4 regions of the Pseudomonas sp. NY8896 genome follow, and region 4 is predicted to be linked to each of the others. Evidence: predicted binding sites of a transcription regulator. Region 4 holds the regulator's gene; each other region holds the start of a gene.
What was found. Region 4 encodes FliA, which starts transcription of late flagellar genes. Its sites were predicted from a motif close to CTAAAGTTTNNNNNNNNNNNGCCGNTAA; they were not measured.
Positions count from the first base shown of each region.

Region 1 (4,351 bases), 1.2 Mb from region 4:
GCCGGTTTGCCTGAGCAAATGGCCGGCCATGCGCGAACGTACGCATATCGACCTGTTCGTGCGGGCTTATCATGACGAACGCATGTTCGAGCGAGCCATGACACTGCCGCCGGGGCGCGGCTCTTGCACTGACAGGGATAATGCAGCCTTCTTTCATGCTGATCTCAAGGCCAAGATCAGGCGGGGGTTCTGACGGAGATGCAGCCGCAAACACCGGCTACGCCGGTGATCGCGAACCCCCTGGATGTTGAGCAAGACAGTTGTGCCCGCGAAATGCCGGGCTTACTGGTCCTTGGCCTCATCCATCTTCAACGTACCATCCTCGAAGATGTTCAGTTTCTGGCGCAGTTCGCGCGGCTGCATCGGTGCCTGTTCGGCCTCGCCACCCGTCCCCGATGCAGCTGGCGCGGCCGGTGCCGAAGCCCCTGGCGCAGCGTCATTGGCTGGCGGTGCGGCAGGCGGGGCGGCCGGTGCCTCCGGCGCTCCCTGCTCACCCTCGATGTTGCGCTGGGCCTTCTTGGTCAGCACGATGATGTCGATGCGGCGGTTGACCGGGTTGAACGGGTCCTTGCGGTCGAACAGCGACGACGAGGCGTAGCCCACCACCCGCGCCACCTGGCCGTCCGGGTAACCACCGGCCACCAGCGCACGACGTGCGGCGTTGGCGCGGTTGGCCGACAGCTCCCAGTTACCGAACTCGCCGGTGCCGGCATACGGCTTGGCATCGGTGTGGCCGCTGATGCTGATCTTGTTCGGCACCGCCTTGATGGTGTCGGCCATGGCCAGCAGGATGTCTTCGAAGTACGGCTGCAGGCGCGCACTGCCAATGTCGAACATTGGCCGGTTCTCGGCGTCCATGATCTGGATACGCAGGCCGTCCTGGGTGATCTCGAACAGAATCTGGTCCTTGAACTTCTGCAACTGCGGGTTCTCTTCCACCTTGTTCTGCAGTTCTTGCAGCAGCAGTTCCAGGCGCTCACGCTCCACCTGCTCGGCCATGGTCTCGACCTGGTCCTTGCTCAGTTGGGTGGTGGACTCTTGCGTCGGTTCGGCCTTCACTTCCGGGTTGATGGTCTTTTCCGGTGCCAGCTCAGGCGAGCCGCCCAGGTCGATGACGTAGGGCGTGCCGCTTTCCGAAAAGCCGATCGGGTCTTTGAAGTAGCCGGCAATAGCGATCTTCTGTTCTGGCGTGGCCGTGGACATCAGCCACAGCACCAGGAAGAACGCCATCATCGCCGTGGCGAAGTCGGCGAAGGCGATTTTCCAGGCGCCGCCGTGGTGGCCGCCGCCAAAGCGCTTGACGCGCTTGACGATAATGGGCTGGTTGTTTTCCATGACTCAGCGACCGCGAACCGCTTGTTCCAGTTCGGCGAAGCTTGGGCGGTGCTTGGGGTACAGCACCTTGCGCCCGAACTCGACCGCCAACGAAGGCGGCATGCCCGAGGCAGAGGCCACCAGCGAAGCCTTGATCGATTCGTACAGGTTCAGCTCTTCCTTGGCGTCGTGCTCCAGGCACTTGGCCAACGGGCCGAAGAAGCCGTAGGCCGCCAGAATACCGAAGAAGGTACCGACCAGCGCCGCACCCACGTGCATGCCGATGGCCGCCTGGTCACCTTCGCCCAGCGAGGCCATGGTCACCACGATACCCAGTACCGCCGCGACGATGCCGAAGCCCGGCATGCCGTCGGCGATGCCGGTCACCGCGTGCGACGGGTGCTCCAGCTCTTCTTTCATGCTCAGCAGTTCCATGTCGAACAGGCCCTCGAGCTCGTGCGGGGCCATGTTGCCGGTAGACATGATGCGCAGGTAGTCGCAGACGAACGCAGTCATGCGTTCATCGGCCAGTACCGTCGGGTACTTGGCGAAAATCGGGCTGGCGGCGGCGTCCTCGATGTCGGCCTCGATGGCCATCATGCCTTCGCGACGGCTCTTGTTGAGGATCTCGTACACCAGGCCCAACACCTCCAGATAGAAGGCATGACTGAAGCGCGAGCCGAACATTTTCATCGACTTCTTGATGACGTGCATGGTCATGTGGCCAGGGTTGGCCTGCAGGAACGCACCAAAGGCCGCACCGCCAATGATCAGTACTTCGAACGGCTGGATCAGCGCTGCGATTTTGCCGTGGGAGAGCACGTAGCCGCCGAGCACGCTCGCGAATACGACGATGATGCCGATAATTTTAGCCATAGGTTCAAAGCACTTGCTGTCGTGGTCAGGGGAAGAGACGGGAGCTTTAAAACTCTTCTTCTACTTATCGGCAGAACTGCGCCAGACTATAGCCACTCAATGCGAAAAGCCAGTTCGGACTGATGTCAAAATGCCAATTGAAACCAAGGTGCCCGCTCAGGCCCCGCGTACGTTAGAGGCCTGGGTAAAGCTGCTCGAGAGTGTTCGCATCCCCGTGCCGAAGCACAGCTACGACCGGGTCATGGCCGCCATAAACGATAGCCGCCGCTCGCTGCGCGATATCGCCGAACTGATGCAGGACAGCCCGGCACTGGTGCTGTCGGTGATGCGCGAAGCCAATCACCCCACCAATGCCAGCCTGGCCGAGCCCGCCGAAAGCCTGGAAGTCGCACTCAACCGTCTGGGCCTGGAGCGCAGCGAACAGCTGCTCAGACGCCTGCCAGCGTTGCCTGTGGAAGAAATCCCGCCGGTACTGTGCCAGTTCCAGATGATCAGCCAGCACGCCGCACAGCAGGCCAGCGGTCTGTTCGCCAGCCGCCTGGCACGGCTCTGGCAAGAAATTCACTGGGGCAGCCTGCTGTTCCTTTCGCCACTGTGGCCGCTGGCGCTGGCCTACCCCAAGTTGCTCGATACCTGGGAGTTGCGGGTAATCCACAAGGGGGAGGACGCAGCAGGGGTGGAGGAAGAACTGTTTGGCGTGCGCATCATGGCGCTGTGCCAGACCATGGCCGAGTACTGGCGCCTGCCACAATGGGTCACCCAGGGTTACCGCCTGCTGCTGGAAGAACGCGATCAACTGGCCCAGGTGCTGAACATCGCCCGCGACGAAGACCTGCTCAGCCAGCAGCACCGCCTGGACGCCGAGCCCGGCCTGCGGCGCTGGTTCAACCAGCCGGCCAATACCGTGTTGCTGGCCAACAACCTGGCCCTGGCAGCACAGGTCGGCTGGGACAACCCACACTTGCTGCGCTGGCAACTGCTGACTGCGTTGTACCTGCAGACCTCGCTGGAAGACGTGCAGCAGCAGGTGCACCAGCAGGCCGCTGCCAGCGCCCGCCGCCACGCCCGACATGCCTTGTTCCATCCGGCAGAAGCGTTGATCTGGCCGTGGCACCAACGCCGCCCGCACCCGGACATGCTGGCCCCGCCACCGCCCAGCAGCGACGACCTGGCACGCTGGCGCACACTGTGCCAGGACCTGCTGGCCCAACCCAGCCCGTTCACCAACACCGTGCACCTGGCCACCCAGGCCCGCGAGGCCCTGCTGGCCTGCGGCATGCAACGCATCATGCTGTTGAGCCTGGACAAGGCCAGTGACTACCTGCGCGTACAGCAGATTGCCGGCCTGCCCAAGGAAGCCGGGGCTTTGGCCCTGCAGGTGTCGCAGAACAAGCTGCTGCAAAAGCTGATGAGCCAGGCTGGGCAACTGCGCATAACCCCGGAAAACCACAGCCAGTTTTCGGCCCTGCTGCCCGCCCCGCTGCGTGCCTTGTTCCGCAGCGAGCATGTACTGCTGCGTTCATTGGCGGTGAACGACCAGGTGCTGATGCTGCTGGTGGCCGACCAGGGCTGTCGGCCCTTGGCCGATATCAGCGTGCAAGCTGTCGGCAAGACCGCGCAATGCATCGAGCGCGCCCTGTCGGTGTTTGCCAACCGCAAGGGCTGAGCCTTGCGCTACAATCGCCCCTCTTTCCACACTGGAGACCGTGGATGACTGACTTTTCCGGCCTGCCCCTGGTGATCGAAGCTGCAGACCTGCTGCCACGCCTGGATTCGCCGCAGCTGATCCTGGTCGACCTGAGCAGCGCCAACCGCTATGTCAGCGGGCATATCCCCGGCGCACGCTTTGTCGAAGGCAAGCGCACCCAGCTTGGCCAGCCACCCGCGCCCGGCCTGCTGCCGGCCCTGGGCGAACTGGAAAAACTGTTCAGCGAACTCGGCCATCGCGACGACGCCGTGTATGTGGTGTACGACGATGAAGGCGGCGGCTGGGCGGGGCGTTTCATCTGGCTGCTCGATGTGATCGGGCACAAGGGCTACCACTACCTCAATGGCGGTATCCAGGCCTGGCCGGCAGATACGCTGTCCACTGAAGTGCCCGCCAGCGGCAACACCCCGGTACGCCTGCGTATCGACAGCGCCCCCACGGCCACGCGCGAGT
Region 1 is NZ_CP132350.1:1,127,666-1,132,016, reverse strand. Features, by position in the region: gene Q9451_RS05005 (hypothetical protein) at 1-193, shown strand, start outside; gene motB (flagellar motor protein MotB) at 283-1,335, opposite strand; gene motA (flagellar motor stator protein MotA) at 1,339-2,190, opposite strand; gene Q9451_RS04990 (HDOD domain-containing protein) at 2,321-3,856, shown strand; gene Q9451_RS04985 (rhodanese-like domain-containing protein) at 3,901-4,351, shown strand, end outside.
Region 1: motA (flagellar motor stator protein MotA) is a predicted target of FliA. The motif match lies at 2,255-2,282, and genes of this name have one in related genera.

Region 2 (4,351 bases), 2.0 Mb from region 4:
CATCGATGCTGCTGCGATGCTGCAACGTGGTCAGGAGGTTTTCGAGCTGGTCGTAGATGCCGGTCATGCGCGTCTTGCTGGTGTCGTCGCTGAGCACGCGGTAGGTGATGCGTTCTGCGCGCAGGTCTTTGCCCAGGTCGTTGATCAGGTTTATTTCGCCGAGCTGCTGCGAGCGCACGATCGCGCCATCCAGGGCGCGCCAGCCACTGAGTGTGGTGGCCAGGGTGAGTAGCAGGACCACGGCGAAGCCGAGGGCCAGCTTGGCAGCGACACTGATGTTGCCGAGCTTGCGGTTGAGGTAGCCGAGCATGGGGAATCTCCGAGCGATTGGGAAAATGCATGCAGGCGTATTGCCGGCATCACATCCCTGCCAATCGGCAGCGGAGTTGTAGGACTTGACCTGATAATCAGGTAGGAAATTTCACTGCTGCATGTAGGATGGTTCGCCTGTACAGGCGAACCACCTCTCAGCTCAGAGCTTGAACCGCCCCACCAACCCCTGCAGGTGGGTCCCCAGCCGCGCCAGCTCAACGCTGGAGCTGGCCGTCTCTTCGCTGGCCGCCGAGGTCTGGTCAGAAATATCCCGCACATTCATCACGCTGCGGTTGATCTCCTCGGCCACGGCTGTCTGTTCCTCTGCCGCCGTGGCAATCTGCTGGTTCATCGCCTGAATCGACGACACGGTACGGGTGATGGTTTCCAGCGAGCTGCCGGCGCGGCGGGTCAGCTCGACGCTGCTGTCGGTCAGTTGGCGGCTGTTGTCCATCACGCTGGCCACCCGTTGGGTGCCGCTTTGCAGGCCGGCAATCAGCTCTTCGATCTCTTCAGTCGACTGCTGGGTGCGTTGGGCCAGGCTGCGCACTTCGTCGGCCACCACGGCAAAGCCACGCCCGGCCTCACCGGCGCGGGCGGCTTCGATCGCCGCGTTGAGGGCCAGCAGGTTGGTTTGCTGGGCCACCGACTTGATCACGTCGAGCACGCTGCCGATTTTGTCGCTTTCGGCCTTGAGCTGGTTCATCGCTTCGCTGGAGTTGATCACTTCGCCCGCCAGGCGCTCGATCTGCGCCACCGCTTCGCCCACCACCCGGTCGCCTTCACGGGCCTGCTGGTCGGCCATCAAGGCGGCTTCCGAGGCCTGTTCGGCATTGCGCGCTACTTCGTGCACGGTGGCCGTCATCTGGTTCATGGCAGTCGCCACTTGGTCGGTTTCGACCTTCTGGTTGTTGACCCCGGCGCTGGTCTGCTCGGTGACGGCCGACAGTTGCTCGGCAGCGCTGGCGATCTGCGTGACGCCGTCGCCAATGCCGCCGATCAGTTCCCGCAAGCCTTGGGTCATGCGCTGCATGCTGGCCTGCAACTGGCCCAGTTCGTCGCGACGTTGCACTTGCAGGTTCTGGGTCAGGTCGCCACTGGCCACGCGCTCGGCGGCGCGCAAGGTTTGGCGCAGGGGGATGATGATCTGCCGGGTAATGGCCCAGGCGGCCAGCAGGCCGAGGGCTAGGGCCAGCACCGTGGCCACGGCGAGCAGGGTCTTGGCCTGGGCTGCGCCTGCGTCACGTACCTCGGTCTGCGATGTGGTCATCGCCTGGCTGGTCTGCAGCAGCAGCGTACCTTGCTCGGCCATGTGCTGCAGGGCCTGCTCGCTGGCGGCCTGGGCATTGCCGAACTGGGTGACCGCATCGCGGTAGCCGCCCATGGCAGTGGCAGCATCGTCGAGGCCGGCGGCATGTTCGGCCGACACTTTGGCCGGCAATGCGCGCAGCTCGGCCAGGGCCTGGTCGATGGCCTTCAGCGCCGTTTGCTGGAACTCGGCATTGCCGCTGTAGGTGTAGCCACGCACCTGGAAGCGGGCTTGCTGGAGCAGGGCGCTCACCTCCACAGCGTGCTGGTACTGGTTGATATCGCCACCTTGCAGCAGGCCCCGCTGCACGCGGCCGATCAGCTCTGCGGCCTTGTCGGCGCTGTCGCCAAGCACACTACGGCTGGCCTCGCGGCGCTGGCCGGCCTGCTTCAGCTCGTTGAATGCCTGCTGGTAGATGCGCACAGCCTCACGCTGCTGCTCCAGGCGCTGGCGGTCGGCGGGGTGTTCGATCTGCCCGAGCATCAGCTGCACCTGGCGGTCGAGGTTGGCCAGGGCTTTTTCCAGCTCGGCCACCGACGCATCATCACTGCGGCGCTCGTAATGCTGGCGGGCAATGCGCAGTTCCTGGGTGTACTGCTGGATGACCGAGATGTTACCCAGCTTGTCGCCACGGTCGATGATGCTGTCCATGCCGTGCCAGCCGGCCAGGGTAATGGCCAAGGTCAACAGCAGCACCAGGCCGAAGCCCAGCCCCAATTTGCGATTGACGCTCACATTGCCCAGCGATTGGGCTAACCATTGATACATGTACGACTCCCCGGCGGCTTGGCAGCACAAATAGTTGTTGTGTTGCCAAGGCCATCGGCCCCGGGGAGGGAAACTTGATGGGTGAAAAAGGGGCGTTTACGTCAGAAAATACGCGAAAGCAGCGCGGTGACGGCGGTCTCTACCCGTAGGATGCGATCACCCAGTTGCACCGGTGCCAGCCCAGCCTTGCCCAGCAGCTCGATTTCGTAGGGGATCCAGCCGCCCTCGGGGCCAATGGCCAGGGTTACGGCTTGCTCCACGGCACGCGGGCAGGCGGGGTAGGGGCCGGGGTGGCCGACCAGGCCCAGGGTGCCAGTGGCGATGGCGGGTAGCCGATCTTCGACGAAAGGCTTGAAACGTTTCTCGATGATCACCTCGGGCAGCACCGTGTCCCGCGCCTGTTCCAGGCCGAGGATCAGGTTTTCGCGAATGCTCTCGGGCTGCAGGAAAGGCGTTTGCCAGAAGCTTTTCTCGACCTTGTAGCTGTTTACCAGGATCAGCCGTGATACGCCGAGGGTGGCCACGGTCTGGAACAGCCGCCGCAGCATTTTGGGCCGCGGCACCGCCAATATGAGGGTTAATGGCAGCTTGGCCGGTGGTGGCTGGTCGAAGGCTACTTCAAGTTCGGCTTCGTGCTTTTCCAGGCGCAGCACCGTGGCTTTGCCCATCAGGCCGTTGATGCGGCCCACGCGCAGGTTGTCACCCACCGCCACGCGATGGATTTCCTGCATGTGGATGAAGCGTCGGTCGGCGAGAACGACGCGGTCGGCCGAGACGAAGTCGGCCTCTTCAAGAAGCAACAGGTTCACGGTTGGGTCGCAGGTGGCTGGTCGTTGTGGTCGTTGGCTTCTTCGTCGTGGGCACTACGCTTGCGGATCAGGCTGCCGCACAGCACACCGACCTCGAACAGCAGCCACATGGGCACGGCCAGCAAAGTCTGGGAGAAGATGTCCGGCGGGGTGAGGACCATGCCGACCACGAAACAGCCGATGATCACGTAGGGGCGGATCTTCTTCAGGTACTTCACGTCGACCACGCCGATCCACACCAGCAGCACCACCGCCACCGGGATTTCGAAGGCAACGCCAAAGGCGAAGAACAGCGTCATCACGAAGTCGAGGTAGTTGGCGATGTCGGTCATCATTGCCACGCCTGCCGGGGTGGCGGCGGCAAAGAACTTGAACATCAGCGGGAACACCAGGAAATAGGCAAAGGCCATACCGGCGTAGAACAACAGAATGCTCGACACCAGCAGTGGAATGGCAATGCGTTTTTCATGGCGGTACAGCCCTGGCGCGATAAAGCCCCAGATCTGCTGGAGAATGAACGGGATGGCCAGGAACAGCGACACGATCATGGTCAGCTTGAACGGCGTGAGGAACGGCGAGGCCACGTCGGTGGCGATCATCGTCGCGTTGGCCGGCAAATGGTCGCGCAGAGGCGCCGAGACCAGGGTGTAGATCTGCTGGGCGAAGGAGAACAGCCCGGCAAAGATCAGGAAAATGACGGCAACGCAGCGCAGCAGGCGGGTGCGCAGTTCGGTCAGGTGCGAAACCAGCGGCATAGGCTGGTCGTGTTCCGGATTCTCGCTCATGGGGCTCGCGGCGGTTGAGGCGGTTCAGAAGGTGCGACCGGGGCGGCAGGTGCTTCGACCGGCCTGGCTTCGAGCCCGGCAGGCGGCTGCACGCTGGCCGTGGTTACCGGCGGCTGCGCGGGTGGCGTCAGCGGGTTGAGGATGCGCTTGGCTTCCTCTTCCATCTGCAGGATGTGCTCGTTGTGCAGCTGCCGGCGGATGTCGTCAGCGCCGATCTCGCGCTCCACTTCCATCTTGATGCTGTTGAAGCTGCGCTTGAGCCGGCCGATCCACAGCCCTGCCGTGCGTGCGGCACCCGGCAAGCGCTCGGGGCCGAGCACCAGCAGGGCGACCAGGCCTACGAGCAGCAGCTCGCTGAAACTGATGCC
Region 2 is NZ_CP132350.1:338,626-342,976, forward strand. Features, by position in the region: gene Q9451_RS01470 (methyl-accepting chemotaxis protein) at 1-310, opposite strand, end outside; gene Q9451_RS01475 (methyl-accepting chemotaxis protein) at 473-2,389, opposite strand; gene Q9451_RS01480 (16S rRNA (uracil(1498)-N(3))-methyltransferase) at 2,491-3,198, opposite strand; gene tatC (twin-arginine translocase subunit TatC) at 3,195-3,983, opposite strand; gene tatB (Sec-independent protein translocase protein TatB) at 3,980-4,351, opposite strand, start outside.
Region 2: Q9451_RS01475 (methyl-accepting chemotaxis protein) is a predicted target of FliA. The motif match lies at 2,441-2,468, and genes of this name have one in related genera.

Region 3 (4,351 bases), 1.7 Mb from region 4:
TGGCTGACCCGCGCCGACTCGTTGGCCTGGCCTGACAGCGACTCCGTCACATCACGAATGGTCGCCACGTTGCTGTTGATTTCCTCGGCTACCGCGCTTTGCTCTTCGGCGGCCGAAGCGATCTGCAGGTTCATGTCGGTGATCACCGTCACCGCCTGGCCAATGCGCTGCAGTGCAGTGACGGCCTGGCCGACCTGCGCAACGCCACTCTGTGCCTGGCGGTGGCTGTGGTCCATGGCGCCGACCACTTCCTGGGTGCCGTTCTGCAAGGCTTCGATCACCTGGCGGGTTTCTTCCACCGACTCCTGAGTGCGTCGAGCCAGGTTGCGTACTTCATCGGCGACCACGGCAAAGCCACGGCCGGCTTCACCGGCACGGGCCGCCTCGATGGCGGCGTTGAGCGCCAGCAGGTTGGTCTGTTCGGCAATCGAGCGGATCACCTCCAGCACCGAACCGATCTTTTCGCTGTTCTGCGCCAGGCCTTCGACTTCGGCCATGGCGTCGCTCATGTTGGCGGCCAGGGTATCGATGCTGGTGGTGGTGCGGTCGATCACGGCCAGGCCTTCCCGGGTGGCCTGGTCGGCGTCACGCGCGGCCTGTGCCGCCTGCGCGGCGCTGCGGGCGACATCCTGGGCGGTGGCGCTCATTTCATGCGAGGCGGTGGCTACCTGGTCAACCTGGCGATACTGCTGCTCCATGCCGGCGCTGGTTTCAGTGGCAATTGCCGAGGACTGGTCGGCAGTGCCTCGCGCGGCCTGCACCGAGCGTTTGACCTCGGCGATGGTCGGCTGCAACTTGTCGAGGAAGCGGTTGAACCAGCCGGCCAATTCACCCAGTTCGTCCTGCTTCTGGTAGGTCAGGCGGCGGGTCAGGTCGCCTTCGCCGCTGGCAATGTCCTTGAGCATGGCAGCCACGCCGAGGATCGGCCGGGTAACGCCACGGGCCATCAGCCACACCATGAGCAGGCCGGCAATGGCAGCGGCCAGGCCCAGGCCCAATTCCAGCAAGGTGCCGCTGGTATTCAGCGCGTCCAGTTCCTGCTTCAGTGTTTCGGCCGGGCCGGTCAGGGCATTTTCCGGTACATCCAGCAACACGCCCCAAGGTTGTGCGTCGGGGATCGGCCGGAAGGCCGCCAGCACCTTCAAACGCTGCTGGTCGTGGAGGATAGTCATCTTGCCATTGGCCAGTTTGCCTACCAGTTCGGCGCCCTTGGCCGGGTCTACCTGGTCGAAGCGCTGGGCCAGCTTGCTGGCATCGGCGCTGTAGCCCGCCAGCAGGCCGACCGGGCTGAGTATGCCGACCGTGGTGCGGCCTTCGTAGAGGCTGCGGCTGGCCTCCTGGCTCAGTGCCTGCAGGCTGTTGAGGTTGATGTCGATGGACAGGGTGGCAATGATCTTGCCGTTGACCGCCAGCGGGAAGACGATGCTGGTCATCAGCACCTGCTGGCCGTCGATGTCATAGAAGTAGGGTTCTACCACGCACACCTTGCCGGTCGTGCGCGGGCATACCCACCAGGTGTTGGCTGGCTGGCCGCTGGGGCCGATCTCGGTGTTGGCCATGTCATGCTCAGGCAGCGCCATGGCGGTCAGCTGGCCGGCACGCGGCTGCGACCAGTACAGGGCAAAGCGACCGGTTTCGTTGCTGCCCAGCTCTGCCTTGCCGGCGAACAGGCTGTCCTTGCTGTCCAGGGCGTTGGGCTCGAACACCAGCGACAGGCCGAGGAGGTCGGGGTTGGCCTGTAGCGCGGCGCGTACCTGACGGGTCATGTCCTCGCGCAGGTCGAAGGCATCGAGAAAGCGCTTTTCGGCCTGCTCGCGCAGGAACAGCACCTGGCGGGCGAAGCCGGCGCCGTACTGGTAGGCATCCATGAACTGGCGGCGGATGTTCAGCGCCTGCACTTCACCCTGCGACTCGATACGCGACTGCGCCGCCTCGGTCAGCATCTGCATGCTGCTGGCCTTGACCAGGTCCGAGCTGTGGTCCATGCGGTACAGCGACAGGCCGACGAGCAAGGTGACGATGCCGGCCAGGCAGAGACCGGCGAGCAGGGTGATCTTCCACTGGATGGAAAGTTGTCGCAAAGGCATGGGGGCGGATCCCTTGTAATAAGAGTGTGGCTTGCGACTGTGTCGGCGGCCTGGGTTTTTTCTTTATTCAAACGTTCAATTTAATTATCAGGTCCGCTGCAAGGCATTGGTAATGTGACGCAACATGGCGCTTTTGACATCTGCCGCCCACTGCTTCAGAGTTCGCGCTTTTTTCCGCCGTAATGAGGTAAGCCAATCATGAATGCAGTGATCGCCGCGGTCGGCATCATGCTGATACTCAGCCTGTCCCGCGTGCACGTGGTCATCGCCCTGATCATCGGCGCCCTGGTCGGTGGGCTGGTGGGTGGCCTGGGTGTCGAAGGCACGCTCAAGGCCTTCAACGGTGGCCTCGGCGGTGGCGCCACGGTGGCGTTGTCCTATGCACTGCTGGGCGCCTTTGCCGTGGCCATCGCCAAGTCTGGTCTGGCCCATGCCCTGGCCGATCGCGCCCTGGTCATGATCGACCGCCAGGGCCATGCCCATGGCGGCAAGGTCAAATGGCTGATGATCGGCCTGATGCTGGTGGTGGCCGTGTCGTCGCAGAACATCCTGCCCATCCACATTGCCTTCATCCCGTTGCTGGTGCCGCCGCTGCTGTACGTGCTGACGCGCCTGCGCATCGACCGCCGGTTGATCGCCTGTGTGATCACCTTTGGTCTGATCACGCCGTACATGTTCCTGCCGGTGGGTTTCGGCAACATCTTCCTCAACGAAATCCTGCTGGCCAACGTCGCCCGCGCGGGTGTCGACGTGAGTGGCGTCAATGTCACCCACGCCATGGCCATCCCGGCTGCCGGTATGCTCGTCGGCCTGTTGCTGGCGGTGTTCATCAGCTATCGCAAAAAGCGTGACTACGACCTGGCGCGTATCGAACAGGTGGAGCAGGTGAGCGTGCAGTACAACCCGCTGACCTTGCTGGTGGCCGGGTTGGCGATCGCTGCTGCCTTTATCGTTCAGTTGCTGTTGGACTCGATGATCATCGGTGCCATGGTTGGCTTCCTGATCTTCTCGCTGTCAGGCATCGTCAAGTGGAAGGATACCGACGACCTGTTCACCGAAGGCATGAAGATGATGGCCATGATTGGTTTCATCATGATTGCCGCGTCCGGTTTTGCCGACGTGATGAAGGCTACCGGTGAGGTGAAGAGCCTGGTGGAAACCTCGGCCCAATGGATCGACCACAGCAAGGGCATCGGCGCCTTGCTGATGCTGTTGGTGGGCCTGCTGGTGACTATGGGGATCGGCTCGTCGTTCTCCACTGTGCCGATCCTGGCCGCGATCTTCGTGCCGCTGTGCGTGCAACTGGGCTTCGACCCGCTGGCCACGGTGTGCATCGTCGGTACTGCCGGTGCGCTGGGGGATGCGGGTTCACCGGCCTCGGACTCGACCCTGGGGCCGACCTCGGGCCTGAACGTGGATGGCCAGCACCACCATATCTGGGACACGGTGGTGCCGACCTTCATCCACTACAACCTGCCGTTGCTGGCGTTCGGCTGGTTGGCGGCAATGACCTTGTAAGGCGGGGAGGGCGTCAGCCCTTGTCGGGGGGCGGCGAGATGCGGTTTAGCACGGTGCTGCCGTCCTTGCTGCGGGTCAGGTAGACCGGCAGCACCTTGGGCAGGTTGTTGACCAGGCGCCCCACTTCACGGGTGTTGTAGATACCGCTGATGCGAATGCGACCGGTACTGGCGTCGGCCAGCTGCAGCGGTGCGTCGAGGTAGCGGTTGATCACCGGCAGCGCTTGTTCCAGGCTCAAGTTGTCGAGCACCAGCTTGCCGCTGCGCCAGGCCAGGCTGTTGCCGTAGTCGTCGCTCTGCTCCAGTTGTGGCTCGAAGTCGCCCTTGTGGTAGCTGGCCTGCATGCCAGGGCCGAGGCGATAGCCGCCGGCGCTGCCATCGCTGGACACCAGCACCGAGCCTTCCACCAGGGTAACCTTGACCTGGTCCTGGTACTTCCACACGTTGAACTGGGTGCCGGTGACCCGGGTCTGGCCACGGCCGGCACGCACGATGAACGGGTGGCTGCTGTCGTGCTGCACCTTGAAGAACGCCTCGCCGCGCTTGAGCGTGACCTGGCGCTGGTCTTTGTAGTTGAGGTAGGTGAGCTCGGTGTTGAGGTTGAGCTGCACCGTGCTGCCGTCGCTCAGCTCCACCGTCTGCATGCGGTCACTGGCTTCGAAGTGTTGGTAGTGGTTGGGCAGCCAACCCTGCTCCCACCCCATCCAGCCTGCCAGTGGCAGCACTGCCAGGGCAATCGCCGCCGCA
Region 3 is NZ_CP132350.1:4,108,077-4,112,427, reverse strand. Features, by position in the region: gene Q9451_RS18360 (methyl-accepting chemotaxis protein) at 1-2,087, opposite strand, end outside; gene Q9451_RS18355 (Na+/H+ antiporter NhaC family protein) at 2,286-3,605, shown strand; gene Q9451_RS18350 (FecR family protein) at 3,619-4,351, opposite strand, start outside.
Region 3: Q9451_RS18360 (methyl-accepting chemotaxis protein) is a predicted target of FliA. The motif match lies at 2,127-2,154, and genes of this name have one in related genera.

Region 4 (4,351 bases):
TGATCTCGTCCAGGCGTGCGGTATCGACGCGCACGGTGGTTTCCGCTTCGCTGACGGCATGCTTGTCGGCGGTCGGCGCCGGTGCGCGCGGTGCTGCGGCAGGTTTGCTGGCCGGCGCTGGCGCGGCGGCGGGCTTGGCCACCGGCTGGCTGGTGGCCTTGGCGGCAGCCGGCGCTTGCACCTTGGCCGCAGCCGGCGTCTCGACAGCGGCAACGTCACCACCGAACTTGCCCTTGCCATGCAACTGGTCCAGCAGGGCCTCGAACTCGTGCTCGCTGATTTCATCGCTGGTGGCGCTGTTGTCGGCCACGGCAGGCGCCGGCGCCTTGACGGCAGGCAAGGCGTCAGCCTGGAAAGTACCCTTGCCATGCAGCTGGTCGAGCAGCGATTCGAATTCGGCGTCGGTGATTTCGTCACTGAGCGCTTCGGCGCTGACGGCAGCCGGCGGCACAGCAACCTCGGCACTGAACTGGCCTTTGCCGTGCAACTGGTCGAGCAGCGATTCGAACTCGGCGTCGGTGATTTCGTCACCGGCACCACTGACGGCCTCGCCCTGCATCTGTTCATCGGCCGCCGCTTGCGCCTTGACCGCATCGAGCGAATCGAGCAGCTGCTCGAACTCGCTGTCGGTGATGTCCTGCTGTTGCTCCTCGGCCTCTGCCGGCTCCGCAACCGCCACCTCGGCAACGGGCGCCGGCGCTGCAACAGCTTCGGCCCCACCAGGTTCGGCCAGGCGCGACAACGCGGCCAGCAACTCAGGGGTGGCGGGCGTGACTTCGGCACGCTCGCGCACCTGGCCAAACATGCTGTTGACCGTATCCAGTGCCTCGAGCACCACATCCATCAGTTCCGCATCGACCCGGCGCTCACCTTTGCGCAGGACGTCGAACACGTTCTCGGCGATATGGCAGCACTCCACCAGCTCGTTCAGCTGGAGGAAGCCGGCGCCCCCTTTTACAGTGTGGAAACCGCGAAAGATCGCATTGAGCAGGTCGGCATCGTCGGGCCGGCTTTCCAGCTCGACCAGTTGCTCGGACAGTTGCTCAAGAATTTCGCCGGCTTCTACCAGGAAATCCTGGAGGATTTCTTCATCGGCGCCGAAGCTCATCAAACGTGCTCCTTAAAAACCCAGGCTGGACAGCAGATCATCGACATCGTCCTGACCGGACACGACGTCTTCACGCTTATCGGCATGAATCTGCGGACCTTCACCCCGAGTCGGATGTTTTTCTCGATCTTTTTCTGCGCGCAATTGATCGTGGTCATGCTGAATGCCTGCAAAACGATCAACTTGGCTGGCCATCAGCACCAGTTTCAGCAGGTTGCTTTCCACTTCGGTTACCAGGCTGGTAACGCGTTTGATCACCTGGCCGGTCAGGTCCTGATAGTCCTGAGCCAGCAAAATGTCGTTGAGGTGGCCGGCGACCTTGCGGTTACCTTCGGCGCTGTGCGTCAGGAAACTGTCGACACGCTTGACCAGGTCACGGAATTCCGGCGCAGCCACTTCGCGGCGCATGAAGCGTTGCCAGTCGGTACTCAAGGCCTTGGCCTCGCTTGCCAGGTCGTTGAGCACCGGGGTGCTTTCCTCGACCAGGTCCATGGTGCGGTTGGCCGCGCCTTCGGTCAGCTTGACCACGTACGACAAGCGCTCGGTGGCGTCGGTAATCTGCGACACCTCCTCAGCCTGCGGCATGGTCGGGTCGATCTGGAAACTGACGATGGCGCTGTGCAGCTCGCGGGTCAGCTTGCCCACTTCCTGGTACAGGCCGCGATCGCGGGTTTGGTTCAGCTCGTGAATCAGCTGCACCGCCTCGCCGAAACGGCCCCGCTCCAGGCTTTCGACCAACTCCTGGGCATGCTTCTTCAGGGTCGATTCGAACTCGCCCAAAGAGGTTTGTGATGAATCCATGGCGCGCCCCCTGACGTGACTCAGCCGTTGACGCGTTCGAAGATCTTCTCGATCTTTTCTTTGAGCACCTGAGCGGTGAACGGCTTGACCACGTAACCATTGACGCCGGCCTGGGCCGCTTCGATGATCTGGTCGCGCTTGGCTTCGGCGGTCACCATCAGTACCGGCATGCTTTTCAGCTTTTCGCTGGCACGCACTTTACGCAGCAGGTCGATGCCGGACATGCCCGGCATGTTCCAGTCGGTCACCAGGAAGTCGTAGTGGCCGTTCTCCAGCATCGGCAGCGCCGTGGTGCCGTCATCGGCCTCTTCGGTGTTGGTGAAGCCCAGGTCACGCAACAGGTTCTTGATGATCCGCCGCATCGTCGAAAAGTCGTCAACGATGAGGATTTTCATGTTCTTGTCCAATTAGACCTCCAAGCAGTCTCAAACGCGCTCGGCCTACCGAGCACGCACTCATTCAATTCGGTACAACGTGGAAAACGACTGCAACGAAAGCGGGCTCAACGTGCCCGCCATTCCCCCAGGCGGCTGCGCAGGCGCGCGGCACACTGGCTGTGCAACTGGCTGACCCGCGACTCGCTGACACCCAGTACCTCGCCGATTTCCTTGAGGTTCAGCTCTTCGTCGTAGTACAGCGCCAGCACCAGGCGCTCACGCTCCGGCAGGTTGGCGATCGCCTCGGTCAGGGCAACCTGGAAGCGCTCGTCTTCCAGGCCACGCGCAGGTTCGACCTGGCCACTGGCGCCATCCTCATGCAGCCCTTCGTGCTCGCCGTCCTGCAACAGGTCGTCGAAGCTGAACAGGCGGCTGCCCAGGGTATCGTTCAAGATCCCGTAGTAATCATCGAGACTCAATTGGAGTTCGGCAGCAACTTCATGATCTTTAGCGTCACGGCCAGTTCTAGCCTCAACCGCACGCATTGCGTCACTGACCATACGAGTGTTGCGGTGTACCGAACGCGGCGCCCAATCGCCTTTGCGCACTTCGTCCAGCATGGCCCCGCGGATGCGGATGCCGGCGTAGGTTTCAAAGCTGGCGCCCTTGCTGGCGTCGTACTTGTTGGCCACTTCCAGCAGGCCGATCATGCCGGCCTGGATCAGGTCCTCGACCTGGACGTTGGCCGGCAAGCGCGCCAACAAGTGGTAAGCGATGCGCTTGACCAGCGGGGCGTAGCGTTCGATCAGCTCGTACTGGGCGTCTTTCGCCGCCCGGCTGTACATCTTGAAGCCGCTGGCGTTCATAGCACGGGTCCCGCGCTGGTGGGTTGCACCAGACGCTCGACAAAGAACTCCAGGTGGCCGCGCGGGTTGGCCGGCAGCGGCCAGCTGTCGACCTTTTGCGCAATCGCCTTGAAGGCCAGCGCACACTTGGAGCGAGGGAAGGCTTCGTAGACGGCGCGCTGTTTCTGCACCGCCTTGCGCACGCACTCGTCGTACGGCACGGCGCCCACGTACTGCAGGGCAACGTCAAGGAAGCGGTCGGTGACTTTGGTCAGCTTGGCGAACAGGTTGCGCCCTTCTTGCGGGCTCTGCGCCATGTTGGCCAACACACGGAAACGGTTCATGCCGTAGTCGCGGTTGAGCAGCTTGATCAGGGCGTAAGCGTCGGTGATCGAGGTAGGCTCATCGCACACCACCAGCAGGACTTCCTGGGCGGCGCGAACGAAACTGACCACCGACTCGCCGATACCCGCAGCGGTATCGATCACCAGCACATCGAGGTTGTCGCCGATTTCACTGAACGCCTGGATCAGCCCGGCATGCTGGGCCGGGGCCAGGTGCACCATGCTCTGGGTACCCGACGCTGCCGGCACGATGCGCACACCGCCAGGGCCCTGCAGCATCACATCACGCAGCTCGCAGCGCCCTTCGATGACATCGGCCAGGGTACGTTTGGGGGTAAGGCCCAGCAACACGTCGACATTGGCCAGGCCCAGGTCGGCGTCCAGCAGCATGACCCTGCGGCCAAGCTCGGCCAGCGCCAGGGACAAGTTCACTGAAACGTTAGTCTTGCCGACGCCACCTTTGCCGCCGGTCACGGCGATCACCTGTACGGGATGCATGCTACCCATGTCTGTTCTTTACCTTGTCTCGCTGGGACTCAGGCCACACGTAGGGCAATTCTGCGTGCCCCTTGGCATAGCTACTTTGCACACGCTTCATGCTCAACCCGCTCGCCGTGGGTTGTGATAGAGATCAGCGAACATGTCGGCCATGGCCTCTTCGCTGGGCTCGTCCTGCTGCTGCACATTTACCGCGCGGGTGACCAGTTGGTGGCCCCGCGGCAGGTGCAGGTCGTCAGGAATGCGCGGGCCATCGGTAAGGTAGGCCACGGGCAGTTCATGACTGATGGCAAGGCTCAGCACGTCGCCAAGGCTTGCCGTTTCATCGAGTTTGGTCAGGATGCAGCCGGCCAGGCCACAACGCTTGTAGCTGTGGTA
Region 4 is NZ_CP132350.1:2,371,033-2,375,383, reverse strand. Features, by position in the region: gene Q9451_RS10675 (chemotaxis protein CheA) at 1-1,108, opposite strand, end outside; gene Q9451_RS10670 (protein phosphatase CheZ) at 1,121-1,909, opposite strand; gene Q9451_RS10665 (chemotaxis response regulator CheY) at 1,930-2,304, opposite strand; gene fliA (RNA polymerase sigma factor FliA) at 2,412-3,152, opposite strand; gene fleN (flagellar synthesis regulator FleN) at 3,149-3,982, opposite strand; gene flhF (flagellar biosynthesis protein FlhF) at 4,076-4,351, opposite strand, start outside.